Regions from separate parts of the Streptomyces sp. NPDC002564 genome, predicted to be linked through region 3. Evidence: riboswitches for the same ligand, from Rfam matches in the RefSeq annotation. Region 3 holds a riboswitch; each other region holds the start of a gene.

Region 1 (4,886 bases), on a different contig from region 3:
CGCGCCGAGCTAGACGGCGAGTTTGACCATGTCCGCCTGCGGACCCTTCTGGCCCTGCGAGATCTCGAATTCGACTCGCTGACCTTCTTCAAGGGTGCGGTACCCGTCCATCTGGATCGCGCTGTAGTGGACGAAAACATCCGCACCACCGTCGACCGCGATGAAGCCGTACCCCTTCTCCGCGTTGAACCACTTGACGGTGCCCTGAGCCATGCCTAACTCCCCTATTACTGGCCCTTGCACAGGACCGCACTTCGCGGACCCGGGTCAGACCTCCACCGCCCATTGGATGATGGGGGTGTGCGCCGGAACGCGTCGACCGCCGCTGAATGTATCTGTCCAACTGCCGTCTGCAACAGGTCAATCGGACGAGAATTCCGGGCACGCGTGAACGGTAATATGCGAAGAATTCGCTGAATTCGGGGCAAGTCGGGCCAGGCAAAAGCCGCATAAGGTTCGAATGGGCAGCGCTCTTTGGCTACTTCTTGTCGGCTCCGGGCCGACTTCGTATATGCGCTCGGCACTGACGGCGAAGCACGCTTCCCAACTGTACCGTGCTCAACCATGCAGAATTGCCCCCTCCGTTTCTCGTACGGAGGGGGCAATTCAGATAACGCAGGGTACTTGCGAAAAGATCAGCCGCCGGCGACGGCGGGAATGATCGAGATGCCCGCGCCGTCCGGCGTCGCGGTCTCGAGGCCCTGCTCAAAACGGACGTCGTCGTCGTTCACGTACACGTTCACGAAGCGGCGCAGCTTGCCCTGGTCGTCCAGGACCCGGGCGGCGATCCCGGTGTGGTTCTTCTCCAGGTCGGCGATGACCTCACCGAGCGTGGCACCCTCGGCGGCGACCTCGGACTTGCCGCCGGTGTAGGTGCGGAGAATGGTGGGGATGCGGACGTTGACGCTCATGGGGTTCACCTCAGAAGTACGGAGGGCGGAGGGACGCGCCCCGCAAGGGGCGCGGGGAACGGCGCGCGGACGGGCCGCGACCGGCGGTCGGGCGACGGCGATCAGGTCCCGCGGCGGCTAACCGGCCAGCCCGGCGGAGCGAAACGCCTCGAGGTTCGGCTTGATCGTCGCGGTGGCCTGCGACGTCTCGGCGACGGCGTCGAGCGTCTTGAGGCCGTCCCCGGTGTTGAGGACCACCGTCGTCAGCGAGGGGTCGATGAGCCCCGCCTCGACGAGCTTCTTCGTGACGCCCACCGTCACGCCGCCCGCCGTCTCGGCGAAGATCCCCTCGGTCCGCGCGAGCAGCTTGATCGCGTCGACGACCTGCTCGTCGTTCACGTCCTCCACCGCGCCGCCGGTGCGGCGCGCGATGTCCAGGACGTACGGCCCGTCGGCCGGGTTGCCGATGGCGAGGGACTTGGCGATGGTGTCGGGCTTCTGCGGGCGCACCACGTCGTGACCGGCCTTGAAGGCGGCGGACACCGGGGAGCAGCCCTCGGCCTGCGCGCCGAAGATCTTGTAGGGCTTGTCCTCGACCAGGCCGAGCGCGATGAGCTCCTTGAGCCCCTTGTCGATCTTCGTGAGCTGCGAGCCGGAGGCGATCGGGATGACCAGTTGGTCGGGCAGCTGCCAGCCGAGCTGCTCGCAGATCTCGTACGCGAGGGTCTTGGAGCCCTCGCCGTAGTACGGCCGCAGGTTCACGTTCACGAAGCCCCAGCCCTCGCCCAGCGGGTCGCCGATGAGCTCGGAGCAGAAGCGGTTCACGTCGTCGTAGTTGCCCTCGATGCCGACGAGCTCGCCGCCGTAGACCGCGGCCATGACGACCTTGCCCTGCTCCAGGTCGTGCGGGATGAACACGCAGGAGCGGAAGCCGGCCCGGGCGGCGGCGGCGCCGACGGCGCCCGCGAGGTTGCCGGTGGAGGAGCAGGACAGGGTGGTGAAGCCGAAGGCGCGGGCGGCCTCCAGGGCCTGCGCGACGACCCGGTCCTTGAAGGAGTGCGTGGGGTTGCCGGAGTCGTCCTTGACGAACAACTTGCCCTGCTCGATGCCGAGTTCCCCGGCGAGGTTGTCGGCCTTGACCAGCTTGGTCCAGCCCGGGTTGAGGTTCGGCTTGTCGGCGACGTCGGCGGGGACGGGCAGCAGCGGGGCGTAGCGCCAGATGTTGGCGGGGCCGGACTCGATCTGCTTGCGGAGGGCCTCCGGGTCGCCGAGCGGCAGGTCGTAGGCGACTTCGAGGGGGCCGAAACACTCGACGCAGGCGAAGATCGGACCGAGCGGGAACGCGGTGCCGCACTCACGGCAGGAGAGTCCCGAGGCGGGGCCGAGGTCTACGGAAGAGGTGGTGCTTTCGGTGGCGACAGTCTGCACAGCCATGGAGGCGAGGCCCTTTCTCCTCATCTTCCTCGCGACGCATCTCGCCGCGAGACGGAATTGGCACCTTCCCGAGCCGGGAGCCTCGCTGCGCTTGATCGCGACGAGTCCGACCGGAGGGTTGCCGGGGCTTCAACGGGCCGTGTCCCTCTGCCCCTCTGGATGAGCGGTATTCGATTGTGGTGACGCCCACGACCCCCGACATGCGATGGTCACCGGCGTTGTTCAAGACTGTAACCGAAGCCCCGGACCCTTGAGATAGTCGTCCGAACCGCGAGATGGATCACATATGGGAGGACCAGGACCGTGCTGGAAGAGGTCGAGCACTGGCTGAGCAGGCGTTCCTGGTCGGTCGCCGACCGTCCGGTGGACCGGCTGGCCGCCGCCAAGCACGCGTCCGGCACCTCGGTGAGCGTCGTCCTGCCCGCGCTCGACGAGGAGGGCACGGTCGGCGAGATCGTGGCCGAGATCCGCCGGGCGCTGATGGAGCGGGTCCCGCTGGTCGACGAGCTGGTCGTGATCGACTCGGGCTCCACGGACCGCACCGCCGAGGTCGCCGCGGCGGCCGGCGCCCGGGTCGTGCACCGCGACGAGATCCTGCCGCGCATCGCGCCCGTCCCCGGCAAGGGCGAGGTGCTGTGGCGCTCGCTGCTCGTCACGAGCGGGGACGTCGTGGCGTTCGTCGACGCGGACCTGCGGGAGTTCTCCGCGGACTTCGTCTCGGGGATCGTGGGCCCGCTGCTCACCGACCCGGACGTGGACTTCGTCAAGGCGATGTACGACCGGCCGCTGGGCTCGGCGGCGGGCCAGGGCGGGCGGGTCACGGAGCTGATGGCGCGGCCGCTGCTGAACATGCACTGGCCGCGGCTCGCCGGGTTCGTCCAGCCGCTGGGCGGCGAGTACGCGGCGCGCAGGTCGCTCCTGGAACGGCTGCCGTTCCCCGTCGGGTACGGGGTGGAGCTGGGGCTGCTGGTGGACGCGCTGCACACCGTGGGCCTGGACGCGCTGGCGCAGGTGGATGTGGGGGTGCGCAGGCACCGGCACCAGGACGGGCAGGCGCTGGGCCGGATGGCGGCGGCGATCTACCGGACGGCGCAGCTGCGCCTGGCCCGCGGCCATCTGCTGCGCCCCGAGCTGACCCAGTTCGAGCGGGGCGCGGACGGCTTCGTGCCGCGGACCCATCCCGTGGACACCGAGGAACGCCCGCCGATGACCGATGTCGCCGAGTACGCGCACCGCCGCGTGGCGTGACCGCGGCGGCCGTCGCGTGGCGTAACCACGGGGGCCGCCGCGTGGCGCAACCACAGCAGATGATGCGTTTTGCCTACATTGCCCCTTTATGTGGGTCAGATATGCACTGAAAGCCATGCGGCGGGCCGGAGTGCTCACGCTCGCCTCCGCCACCGTCGCGGCGGGCGCGCTCGCCGTGACCGCGACGCCCGCGTCCGCGGAGGTCATCGAGCCCTTCGCCAAGCGCTACGACGAATCGCTGTACGGCGACTTCAAGACCATCGGCAACACGGTCCTCGACTGCCCGACGAGCCCCGCCGACGTGGCCGCCGCCTGCAAGGAGACCCAACAGGCCCAGGGCACCAAGAACAACAACAACTTCGCCGAGCGCCGCATCGACACCGCCGGTCTCTCCGGCACCTTCGACTCCAGCACCGGCCGGGTGACGATCCCGCCGGGCGCCCAGGTCGACTACGCGCGGCTGTTCTGGGGCGGCAACGCGGGCACGCACCGCTTCGGCAGCACCGTGCGCACCATCTGCGACCTCAACCGCGAGGGCAACCAGCCCGTGGACCCGGCCCCCGGCGACCCGCTCACCACCGCCCCCGTCATCCGGGTCGACGGCGGCGCGGAGAACACGGTGAGCGTGGAGAACGCGGTCCGCTCCCCGGCCGCCACCCAGGGCCCGCACTACTACACCGCCGAGGCCGACGTCACCAACGCCTTCCAGGGCGCCACCACCGGCAGCCCCGTCGAGGTCGCGGTCGGCAACGTGTGGGCGCCCGCCGGCCAGGGCTGCGTCGGCGGCTGGTCGCTGACCGTCGTCTACAAGTACGACGGCCCGAACGAGGAGTACGCGCCGGACCGCCGCAACGTCTACCTCTGGGGCGGCCACGTCATCCAGCGCTCCACCAAGGGGCGCGCCGCGGCCCCGGACGGCTCCACCACCGTCCCCGTCGACGGCTTCTACCGCACCGAGGGCGACATCCACGCCAGCGTCACCGCGTACGAGGGCGACTGGAACACCAAGGGCGACCAGTTCCTGGTCGACGGCAAGCCCGTCACCGAGCCGCACACCGGCAAGAGCGACAACTTCTTCATCAGCCAGGACGACGGCGCGGTCAAGCCCAAGCACCGCAACAACCTGAGCATCGACGCCAAGGCCTTCGAGGTGCCGGACGGCGCGATCCCCGTCGGCGCCAGGTCGGCGAGGCTGACCTTCACCAGCACCGGCGACGTGTACGTCCCCTCCCAGCTGGCGCTCTCCGTGCCGGTGCCGGACCTGGAGGTCACCAAGACCGCCGCGCCCGCCAAGGTGCGGCCCGGCGACAAGCT
Region 2 (4,886 bases), on a different contig from region 3:
GTGGAACCTGGGCCGCTGGAGCAAGCCGGTCGGCTGGATCGCGGTGATCTGGGTGGCGTTCGTGACCGTGCTCTTCTGCCTGCCGCAGGTCTCCCCGGTCACGGTCGACTCGATGAACTACGCCTCGATCGCCCTGGCCGCGGTGCTGCTCCTGGCCACGGTGTGGTGGTTCGTGGCACGCCGCTCGTACAGCACCCCGCAGGCGTACGGCTCGGACCGTGAGCAGGCGGAGGTCGCGGAGAACATCGTCTGAGTCCCGCGGGCCCGTGGGGTGTTCCGTCCCACGGGCCGGCCCGTACCGGGTCCGGTGGGTCCTGACGGGCTCGTACGGGCCTACACCGGACGGTCGTTGAGGATCTTCTGGAAGAGCCGGTGGTCGCGCCACGCGCCCTTGATGTACAGGTAGCGCGGCGCGACCCCGAACTCCTCGAAGCCGCACTTCTCCAGGACCCGCTGCGAGGCGGAGTTGTGCAGCAGGGTGCCCGCCTCCAGGCGGTGCAGGCCCAGTTGGCCGTCCGCCGCGGCGCAGACGTACAGCGCGGCGGCGGAGGCGAGGCCGCGCCCCACTTGTGCCGCGTCGATCCAGTAGCCGAGGCTCCCGCTGTGGGCGGGGCCGCGGACGATGTGGGACACGGCGGCATGGCCGACGATCTCGTCGCCGCTCGCGAGCACCCAGTGCGCGGACCGGCCCGCGCGGCCGTCCACGAGCTGCCCCCGGACCCGTTCGGCCTGGCCCTCCTCGGTGTAGAAGGAGTCGGGGCGGTCCGGGTCCCAGGGGTCGAGGTGCGCGCGGTTGCGGCGGTAGGCGCGTGCGAGGGCGGCCGCGTCGTCGGGCGACACCGGCCGGATGACGACGTCCTGGCTGAGGGCGCTCTCTCCGCTGATCATGTGCACAGCGTACGAGTGGATGCCCTCGCCGGGATCACCGGCCGCCCGCCACCCGCAGCACCGTCCCGGTCGCGTACGAGGCCTCGTCCGAGAGCAGCCAGGCGACCGCGGCCGCGATCTCCTCGGGCTGACCGGAGCGGCCCAGCGGAATGCCCGACGCGAGCTTCGCGGGGCGCTCGGGGTCGGCGTGGAACTCCGTCCAGATCACGCCGGGGGCCACGGCGTTGACGCGGATGCCGTCGGGCGCGACCTCCTTGGCCAGGCCGACCGTCATCGTGTCGACGGCGCCCTTGGCGGCCGCGTAGTGGACGTACTCGCCCGGGGCGCCGAGGGTGGCCGCCGCGGACGAGATGTTCACGACGGCGCCGCCGCGCCCCTTCATGTCGCGCACCGCGCGCCGGGCGCAGAGCAGGTAGCCGAGGACGTTGACCTCCAGGGCCCGGCGCAGGCCGGCGGCGTCGGCGTCGGCCAGCGGGCCGACGGGGGCGCCGATCCCGGCGTTGTTGACGAGGCCGGTGACGGGGCCGAGCTCGGCCGCCGCGGTGTCGAAGAGGCGGTCGACGTCGGCCTCGTCGGCGGTGTCGGCCCGTACGGTGACGCAGCGGCGGCCCGCCGCACGGACGGCGTCGGCGGCCTGTTCGGCGGCCCGCTCGTCCGCGTGGTAGCCGAGGACGACGTCGTGGCCGTCCCGGGCGAGGCGGGCGCCGACGGCCGCGCCGATGCCGCGGCTGCCGCCGGTGACGACGGTGACGGGGTGGTGCTGCACGGGGGACCTCCGGCTCTGGGTGGCTGACTGTCGCGCCGCCCGGACGCGGGGATCGCCCGCGTCCGGATCACCTCGTCATCCTACGAAGCGGTGATCTTCGCCGGCCGCCGGGAGGTCCCGTACGTGCCTGGTCGCGGCCGGGGTCAGTGCCCCGGCTCCTGCGGGGCGACGCAGACCAGCGTGCTGCCGACGGTGTCGCGGCGCAGCCTGAGCAGGTTCCAGCGGGGCTGCCACCTGGCCAGGCCCCGGTGCTCGCGCAGCAGGCGGCGCAGGTGCTCGGGGTCGTGGGTCCACAGGGCGGCGGGCACGCCCCGGGTCGGGCCGAGCACGTGCAGGGAGATCCGGCCGTCGTCCGCGACGTCGTGCGAGGACAGCAGGACGTCGACCTCCGGGCCGGGGTCCTTCGCGCTCTCGCGTGCCTGGATCCAGTGGACCTGGTGGCCGGGGGTGTAGGTGTCGCAGGTGTCGTGCGGGTGCGTCATGGTGCGCCTCCGGAGTCGTGGACCCCGGGTGTCGCCGACCCCGGTGATCCGCCGTTCCCCGTGCACGTCGCACGGGGCGGGTCGTCACCCGGGGCACCCGCGACGGAGCGGGGTGCCGTCCAGCGAGCCGGGGCTTGGCGCTGGAACTCGTGACCCGTGCCGACCGTAACACGATGCGCAGGAGCCCTGCCCGGGCATTTTTCGCGGCCCGGACAGGGCTCCTGCGGCACGGATCGACGGGGCTCCGCGACTACGCGATTCCGCGATTCCGCACCTACGCGGCTACGCGGCTAAGAAGCTTTCTCCGGGATGACGGCGTCCTCCGGGGCGGCCGCCTCCGCCGGGAGGCTGTCCATGAAGGAACTCACCGAGAAGACGGCGTTGCCGGGTCCGGCCGGACCGTATCCGGGCGGCGAGGACAGGCCGTTGGCCTCCATCGTCGCGCGGTAGGCCTCCAGGAGACGCACGTGGTACTCCAGCGGGGCGCCCTGCGGGTTGGCCTTGCCGAGCGGCGTCGTGGGCTCCGGGCACCAGGTGGTGAAGCGGGGCGTGATGCCGCGCGACATGAAGTACTGCAGGCCCTCGACGGTGGAGTCGATGGCCTCGTCGACCGTCTTGAAGCCGAACGGCTCCGCCATCTCCACGCCCGCCACGAAGTTCGGGATGACGTTGCGCGGCCCGAACACGTCGGCGGAGTCCAGGATGCGGCGGTGCCACTCGTCACGGCCCACGTAGCGCTCCTTGCCGGGGCAGTAGCGCTCGAAGAGGTACGGGTCCCACACCTCGTAGTTGGGGTGGTAGATCCGCACGCCGTAGTCGTGGAAGCGCTGCACGTCCGCCTTGGGCAGCGCCTGGGCGACGACCTTGCCGATCCAGCGGCCGGGGAAGCGCTCCTCGATGGCCTTGGCGTACTGGCCGTAGAAGTCGGCCTCGTCCTTGCCCTGGAGCTGTGTGGTGATGGCGCCGCCGGTGAGCGTGTACGCGGTGGACGACTTGTTGGTGTCGTACTTGTCGATGATGGCGAGGGCCTCCAGCACCTCGTCCATCGGCTTCACGCCCGTGTAGGGACGGCCCGCCGCCTTCTGCTGGCGCCAGTTGTGGTTGATGTCGCAGTACTGGCACTCCTCCTTGGCGCCGAAGTACTGGCAGACGCGGAAGACCGTGAGGTAGATGAGGTAGCCCCACTGGATGGTGGGCGCCACCTCCATCACGGACTTGCCGTTCTCCAGGGTGTGCCGGTAGTAGTCCGGCATCGGCGGCAGGCCGACGTCGGAGATCCGCACGCCGTCCAGGTAGAGGCCGAGCACGCCGTTGTCGTCGGCGGCCACCCGGTAGGGCGAGGCCGGGTTCACGCGCACCGAGACGACGGTGCGGCGCAGCCCGTAGGGGCCGCCGGTCAGGACGATCTCCTCCGGCGGGCGGCGCAGCGCCGCGGCGCCCAGCTCGGGAAGGGTGCCGTGGTCGAAGGAGAAGATGAAGTACGACTTCGGCTTGACCTCGCCGCCTTCGTTGTCGCTCAGCGCCGATTCGTCGAAGGCCATGCCGCCGCGCAGCAGATCCTCCTTGATCACGGCTTCCCGCGGCACGTGCGGGAACCGCTCCATGAGTGACTCGATGAGTTCGGTACGGCTCTCGCTGCGGCTTGGCATGGGCCGGGCACCTCGGATCCTGTCGGTCGATCTGTCCGCTCCACGCTAATACGCCGCCGATGCGCCGCGGATCCGACTCCGGTCGCAGAGCGCGTCCGGCGCAGGTCTATGCTGCGGGCGGCTCCGTCGCGGTCAGCGCGCCGCCTTCTTGACCACGTCCTTGTCCTGCCAGGCGTACAGCACCCCGTCGACCGCCGCGCCGGACCAGGTACCGCAGTTCGTGTCCGCCTTCGAGGCCAGGTCGGAGGGGAACCAGTCGGCCTTCAGGCGCGGCTCGCCCTGCGCCTTGCCCGGCTTGCAGGCGGCCGGGAACGTTCCGTCCGGCGTCCGGAACCGGATGATCCGGTCGTCGCCCGTGGTCGACATCACGTACTTGATGTCGCTCGCGTCGTCGGGGAGCCAGCGCGGCACGGAGGCGCGGGCGCTCTTCGCCGCCGCGCCCTCCCCGTACGACGCCTTCTCCTCGTGGTCGTCGAAGGGGTTGGCGGAACCGCTGCAGGCGGTCAGCGAGACGGCGAGGGCGGTCACGCCGAGCGCGCAGAGTGCGGTGCGCGAGCGGAAGGGGGTGGCCGTGCGGGTCATGGTGGTCGCTTTCTTCAGGTGCGGGGTGCTGGGGGGGGGGCTGGGGCTGGGGGTGCTCCGGCCGGAGGCGGAGTGACTGGCTCCACTCTCGCCGCCCCCGCACCCCTCGCGCCTCGGCCCTTCGGTCGATCAGCACCGCACCGCTCATGCTTTCGGCCGATCTGCCGGATACGCCCCGATGCGTACATTCGGTACGTGGATGATCACCGCTACCGGTCCGGCACGCCCCGGCCCGGCACCGCCCGGCCCCTGCCCCGCAAGGCACTGCTCCTCGCCGTGCCCGCCGTGCTGCTCTGGCTGCTCGACCTGGTGTCGGGCAGGCCGGACCTCTGCGTGCTGCCGCTCGTCACCGGGCCGCTGGCCGTCGCCGTCCTGTTCCTGGGAGGGGTGCGGGGCCGGCCGGGCATCGAGGTGCGGGCGGGCGGCGCGGCGCTCGTCTCCGGTGGGCTCACCCTCGGGCTGGTGCTCGGTGACGTCCGGCTCAGCAGCTGGGGCGTCCTGGAGTCCTTCGCGCTCCTC
Region 3 (4,886 bases):
ACCGGTGTCCGCTTCATGCAGGGCGCCATCCTGTCGATGCCGATCGTCGGCACCTACCTGTCGATGTTCCTGTTCGGCGGGGAGTTCCCCGGCGGCGACTTCGTGGCGCGGTTCTACTCGGTCCACATCCTGCTGTTGCCGGGCATCATGCTCGGCCTCGTGGTGGCGCACCTGATCCTGGTCTTCTACCACAAGCACACGCAGTACGCGGGCGCCGGCAAGAGCAACAAGAACGTCGTCGGCATGCCGCTGCTGCCGGTCTACATGGCCAAGGCCGGAGGCTTCTTCTTCCTGGTCTTCGGTGTCATCGCGGTCATCGCGGCCATCGCCTCGATCAACCCGATCTGGGCCATCGGCCCGTACCGCCCGGACCAGGTGTCCACCGGCGCCCAGCCCGACTGGTACATGGGCTTCGCCGAGGGCCTGATCCGTGTGATGCCGGGCTGGGAGATCAACCTCTGGGGCCACACGCTCGCCCTGGGCGTGTTCATCCCGCTGGTCGTGGTCTTCCCGCTGGTCCTCGTGGCCATCGCGGTCTACCCGTTCATCGAGTCCTGGGTCACCGGCGACAAGCGCGAGCACCACATCCTGGACCGCCCGCGCAACGCCCCGACCCGTACGGCCTTCGGTGTCGCCTGGCTGACGGCGTACATGATCATGCTGGTCGGTGGTGGCAACGACCTGTGGGCCACCCACTTCCACCTGTCGCTGAACGCCATCACCTGGTTCGTCCGGATCGGCTTCTTCGTCGGACCGGTCCTCGCCTTCATCGTCACCAAGCGGATCTGCCTGGGTCTGCAGCGGCGCGACAAGGACAAGGTGCTGCACGGCCGCGAGTCGGGCATCATCAAGCGCCTGCCGCACGGTGAGTTCATCGAGGTCCACGAGCCGCTCAGCCGCGAGCAGCTGCACACGCTCACGGCGCACGAGCAGTACCAGCCGGTCGAGATCGGCCCGTCGGTCGACGAGAACGGCGTGGAGCGCAAGCTGTCCGGAACGCAGAAGCTCCGGGCGAAGCTCTCGAAGGGCTACTACGGGGAGAACAACCAGATCCCCAAGCCCACCGCCGACGAGTACAAGGAGATCACGAGCGGCCACGGTCACCACTGATCACCTGATGCTGTGAAGCACTGACCGCCCCCTCCCGGCCTCGTCCGGGCGGGGGACCACCACGGTCGCCACGGCAGGAGCCCCGTCCATTGCATGGACGGGGCTCTTTGCCGTCCCGGAGGCTGGATAGGGTGGTCCCACCCCCGCGTGCGGGGGTGTTTCCTTGCCCTACGGACGAAGAAGACCAGGAGCGGCTATGAGCGCTGTGACCCCCGCAGGAGGCGACACCGCGGCGGGCCGTTCCTGGCCCGACGTCCTGAACGGCCTGCTCGACGGGCGCGACCAGAGCGCCGACGACACGGCCTGGGCCATGGACCGCATCATGCGGGGCGAGGCCACCGACGCGCAGATCGCCGGTTTCGTGGTGGCGCTGCGGGCCAAGGGCGAGACCGTCGAGGAGATCTCCGGCCTGGTCCGCGCCATGTACGCGCACGCCAACGTCATCGACGTGCCCGGCCCCAGCGTCGACATCGTCGGCACCGGCGGCGACGGCGCCAAGACCGTCAACATCTCGACCATGTCCGCGATCGTCGTCGCGGGCGCCGGCGCGAAGGTCGTCAAGCACGGCAACCGCGCCGCCTCCAGCGCGTCCGGCGCCTCCGACGTCCTGGAGAAGCTCGGCGTCAACCTGGACCTCACCCCCCAGCGGGTGGTCGAGGTGGCGGACGAGGCGGGGATCACGTTCTGCTTCGCCGTGAAGTTCCACCCGGCGCTGCGGCACGCGGGCGGGGCACGCAGCCAGCTCGGCATCCGGACCGTCTTCAACCTGCTCGGCCCGCTCACCAACCCCGCCCGGGTGCGGGCCCAGGCCGTCGGCGTCGCCGACCCCCGGATGGCCCCCATCGTGGCCGGCGTCTTCGCCGAGCGCGGGCACTCCTCCCTCGTCTTCCGCGGCGACGACGGGCTGGACGAGCTGACCACGACGTCGACCTCCCGGGTCTGGACGGTGCGGGACGGCGCCGTGCGCGAGGAGGCCTTCGACCCGCGGGACGTCGGGATCGACCTGGTGCCCGTCGAGGCGCTGCGGGGCGCCGACGCCTCGTACAACGCGGAGGTGGCCCTGCGCCTCCTCGACGGCGAGCGCGGCCCGGTACGGGACGCGGTGCTGCTGAACTCCGCGGCGGCGCTGGTCGCCCTCACGCCGACCGACGAGCCGCTGGTGGCCCAGATCAGGGCCGGCATGGACCGCGCGGCGCAGGCGATCGACTCGGGGGCCGCGAAGCAGGCCCTGGAGCGCTGGGTGTCCGCCAGCAACCGCTGACAGGCCCCGGGGGAGTCCCCGGGACGCGGTATCGGTGTGACGCACGGCGCAGTCCGGATCCTGGACTGCGCCTTGCGCGCCGAAGATCGTATGGCAGGATGCTGCACAGGTCATGAGTGACAGCGACTACGGCCCCGGCCCGCTGTCCGGCAACCCTCCGTCCGTGGCGGGGTGCCCCGGGTGAAGACCAGGCCGTGGACAGCAAGGTCCGTGGCAAGCGCGGACCCCTGCGAACCCTGGGGTCCTGGTCCTCAAGGGAGCAGTCTCGTGAGCAAGCGAATGTGCTAGGGCCTTCCGGCCCCTTTTCCGCGCACCCTTCTTCTCTTCATCACTGCACCGCCGCAGCCCTCGTCGCGCGGCCGTCGTCGCAGTGAACTCACTTGTCTCTTCCGGGAGTTCGCCATGTCTGTTTCCGCCGTTGCCGCCGACTCGTCCGTCTGTGCCCCGCTGGCCGTCCTCGGCCGTGACGTCACCGTGCCGCTGGTCACCGGCGGCGAGGTGACGTACGCGGCCCTCGACTACGCGGCGAGCGCCCCGGCGCTGCAGCGGGTCTGGGACGACGTGGCGGCCTACGCGCCGTACTACGGCAGCGTGCACCGCGGCGCCGGCTACCTCTCGCAGCTCTCCACCGACCTCTTCGAGAACGCCCGTACGACGGTCGCCGAGTTCCTCGGCTGCCGCGAGGACGACCAGGTCGTCTTCACCCGCTCCACCACCGACTCGCTGAACCTGCTCGCCGCCGCGCTGCCCGCGGACTGCCAGGTCTTCGTCTTCGAGACCGAGCACCACGCCTCGCTCCTGCCGTGGCGGGACGCCCGCGTCACCTACCTCAACGCGCCGCGCACCCCCGGCGACGCCGTGCGCACCCTGGAGCACGCCCTCGCCGACCGCGACCCCTACGGCCCCGCCCTGGTCTGCGTGACCGGCGCCTCGAACGTCACCGGCGAACTGTGGCCCGTCAAGGAGCTCGCCGCCGCCGCGCACGCCCACGGCGCCCGCATCGTCCTGGACGCCGCGCAGCTCGCCCCCCACCACCCGGTCTCCATCGACGAGCTGGACGTCGACTGGGTCGCCTTCTCCGGGCACAAGCTGTACGCGCCCTTCGGCTCCGGTGTCCTCGCGGGCCGCTCCGACTGGCTGCGCACCGCCGAGCCCTACCTCGCGGGCGGCGGCGCCTCGCGCAAGGTGGCGCGGCGCACGGACGGCGGAGTGGACGTGGAGTGGCACGACAGCGCGGCCCGGCACGAGGCCGGTTCGCCGAACGTCATCGGCGTGTACGCGATCGCCGCCGCCTGCAAGGCGCTCACCGAGGCGGGCTTCGAGGGTCTCGTCGCCCGGGAGCAGCAGCTCATCGCGCGGGTCCGCACCGGGCTGGCCGAGGTGCCGCAGGTGCGGGTCCTGTCGCTCTTCGGCGACGACGCGCCGCGCGTGGGCGTCATCTCGTTCGTCGTGGAGGGCTGGAACAGCTCGCACTTCGCGGCCGCGCTGTCCGCGGAGTACGGCATCGGCGTGCGCGACGGCCTCTTCTGCGCCCACCCGCTGGTGCGCACCCTGCTGGGCAGCGACCCGCAGACCCAGGGCGAGTGCGGCGCGCCCGAGGCGGCGCCCGGCGAGAAGTCCCTGAACGCCATCCGGGTGAGCTTCGGCGCGGGCACCCCCGACGAGCACGTGGAGCGGTTCGTGCGCGCCGTCAAGGAGCTCGTGGCCGACGGCGCGCGCTGGAACTACCGCACCGAGGACGGGCGGTGCGTGCCGGACACCGGCGCCGCCGTCTGACCGGGGCGCCCCGGTGACCCGGCCCTCCGGGAGGCTTAGGAGTCGAGGCCGATCGCGAAGGCGGCTTCCAGGTCGTGCTGGGAGTACGTGCGGAACGCGACGTGCGTGTCGGTCGCCTCGACGCCGGGGATCTTGCTGATCCGGCCGGGGATGACGTCGGCCAGGTCGTCGTGGCGCGGCACGCGCACCATCGCGATCAGGTCGTACGTACCCGTGACGGAGAAGACCTCGCTGACCGAGTCGAGCGCGGCGATCGACTCGGCGATCTCCGGAATCCGGTCCACGCTGGTCTTGATGAGCACGATCGCGGTGATCACGGCTGGCTGTCTCCCTCGGTGGCCGGTGCTGTGCCGTTCACTCTAGCCCTCCCGCCTCACCCTCCCGCGCGGGCAGGGACGTCCTCCCGCGCGTGCTCCGCCGCCCCCGCACGCACCACCCCCACGCGAAGAGGAAGCCGAGCGAGAAGCCCACCAGGTGCGCCAGATAGGCCACCCCCGTGCCCTTGCCGCCCTGCCCCGCCGCCAGCCACTGCAGCGTCACCCAGAACGGCAGGACCACCCAGGCGGGGAAGCGCAGCGGCAGGAAGAAGAGGAACGGGAAGAGGCTGGTGACGCGCGCCTGCGGGAAGAGATACAGAAAAGCGCCGAGGACGGCGGAGATCGCCCCGGAGGCTCCCACCAGCGTCTGGTCGGAGCCCGCGTGCGCGGCCGCGTAGGCGAGCAGGGCGAGGTATCCGCAG

The links. A riboswitch is a leader RNA that binds a small molecule or an ion and turns the genes downstream of it on or off. The one in region 3 is predicted to bind S-adenosylmethionine.
Region 1: linked by a shared signal. The riboswitch ahead of thrC (threonine synthase) and the one ahead of ACFYXE_RS11995 (aminotransferase class V-fold PLP-dependent enzyme) in region 3 are both predicted to bind S-adenosylmethionine.
Region 2: linked by a shared signal. The riboswitch ahead of ACFYXE_RS07965 (hypothetical protein) and the one ahead of ACFYXE_RS11995 (aminotransferase class V-fold PLP-dependent enzyme) in region 3 are both predicted to bind S-adenosylmethionine.

What each region holds. Positions count from the first base shown of each region.
Region 1 is NZ_JBIARE010000006.1:141,455-146,340, reverse strand. It holds gene ACFYXE_RS22325 (cold-shock protein) at 10-213, opposite strand; gene ACFYXE_RS22320 (ubiquitin-like small modifier protein 1) at 636-911, opposite strand; gene thrC (threonine synthase) at 1,029-2,348, opposite strand; SAM riboswitch class I at 2,342-2,490, opposite strand; gene ACFYXE_RS22310 (glucosyl-3-phosphoglycerate synthase) at 2,628-3,572, shown strand; gene ACFYXE_RS22305 (hypothetical protein) at 3,688-4,886, shown strand, end outside.
Region 2 is NZ_JBIARE010000002.1:316,589-321,474, reverse strand. It holds gene ACFYXE_RS07980 (amino acid permease) at 1-253, shown strand, start outside; gene ACFYXE_RS07975 (GNAT family N-acetyltransferase) at 334-888, opposite strand; gene ACFYXE_RS07970 (SDR family oxidoreductase) at 923-1,654, opposite strand; gene ACFYXE_RS07965 (hypothetical protein) at 1,798-2,136, opposite strand; SAM riboswitch class IV at 2,182-2,291, opposite strand; gene ACFYXE_RS07960 (radical SAM protein) at 2,427-3,785, opposite strand; gene ACFYXE_RS07955 (hypothetical protein) at 3,918-4,367, opposite strand; gene ACFYXE_RS07950 (sensor histidine kinase) at 4,563-4,886, shown strand, end outside.
Region 3 is NZ_JBIARE010000003.1:91,772-96,657, reverse strand. It holds gene ACFYXE_RS12005 (cytochrome bc complex cytochrome b subunit) at 1-1,110, shown strand, start outside; gene trpD (anthranilate phosphoribosyltransferase) at 1,307-2,371, shown strand; SAM riboswitch class IV at 2,480-2,597, shown strand; gene ACFYXE_RS11995 (aminotransferase class V-fold PLP-dependent enzyme) at 2,774-4,147, shown strand; gene ACFYXE_RS11990 (Lrp/AsnC family transcriptional regulator) at 4,183-4,464, opposite strand; gene ACFYXE_RS11985 (rhomboid family intramembrane serine protease) at 4,502-4,886, opposite strand, start outside.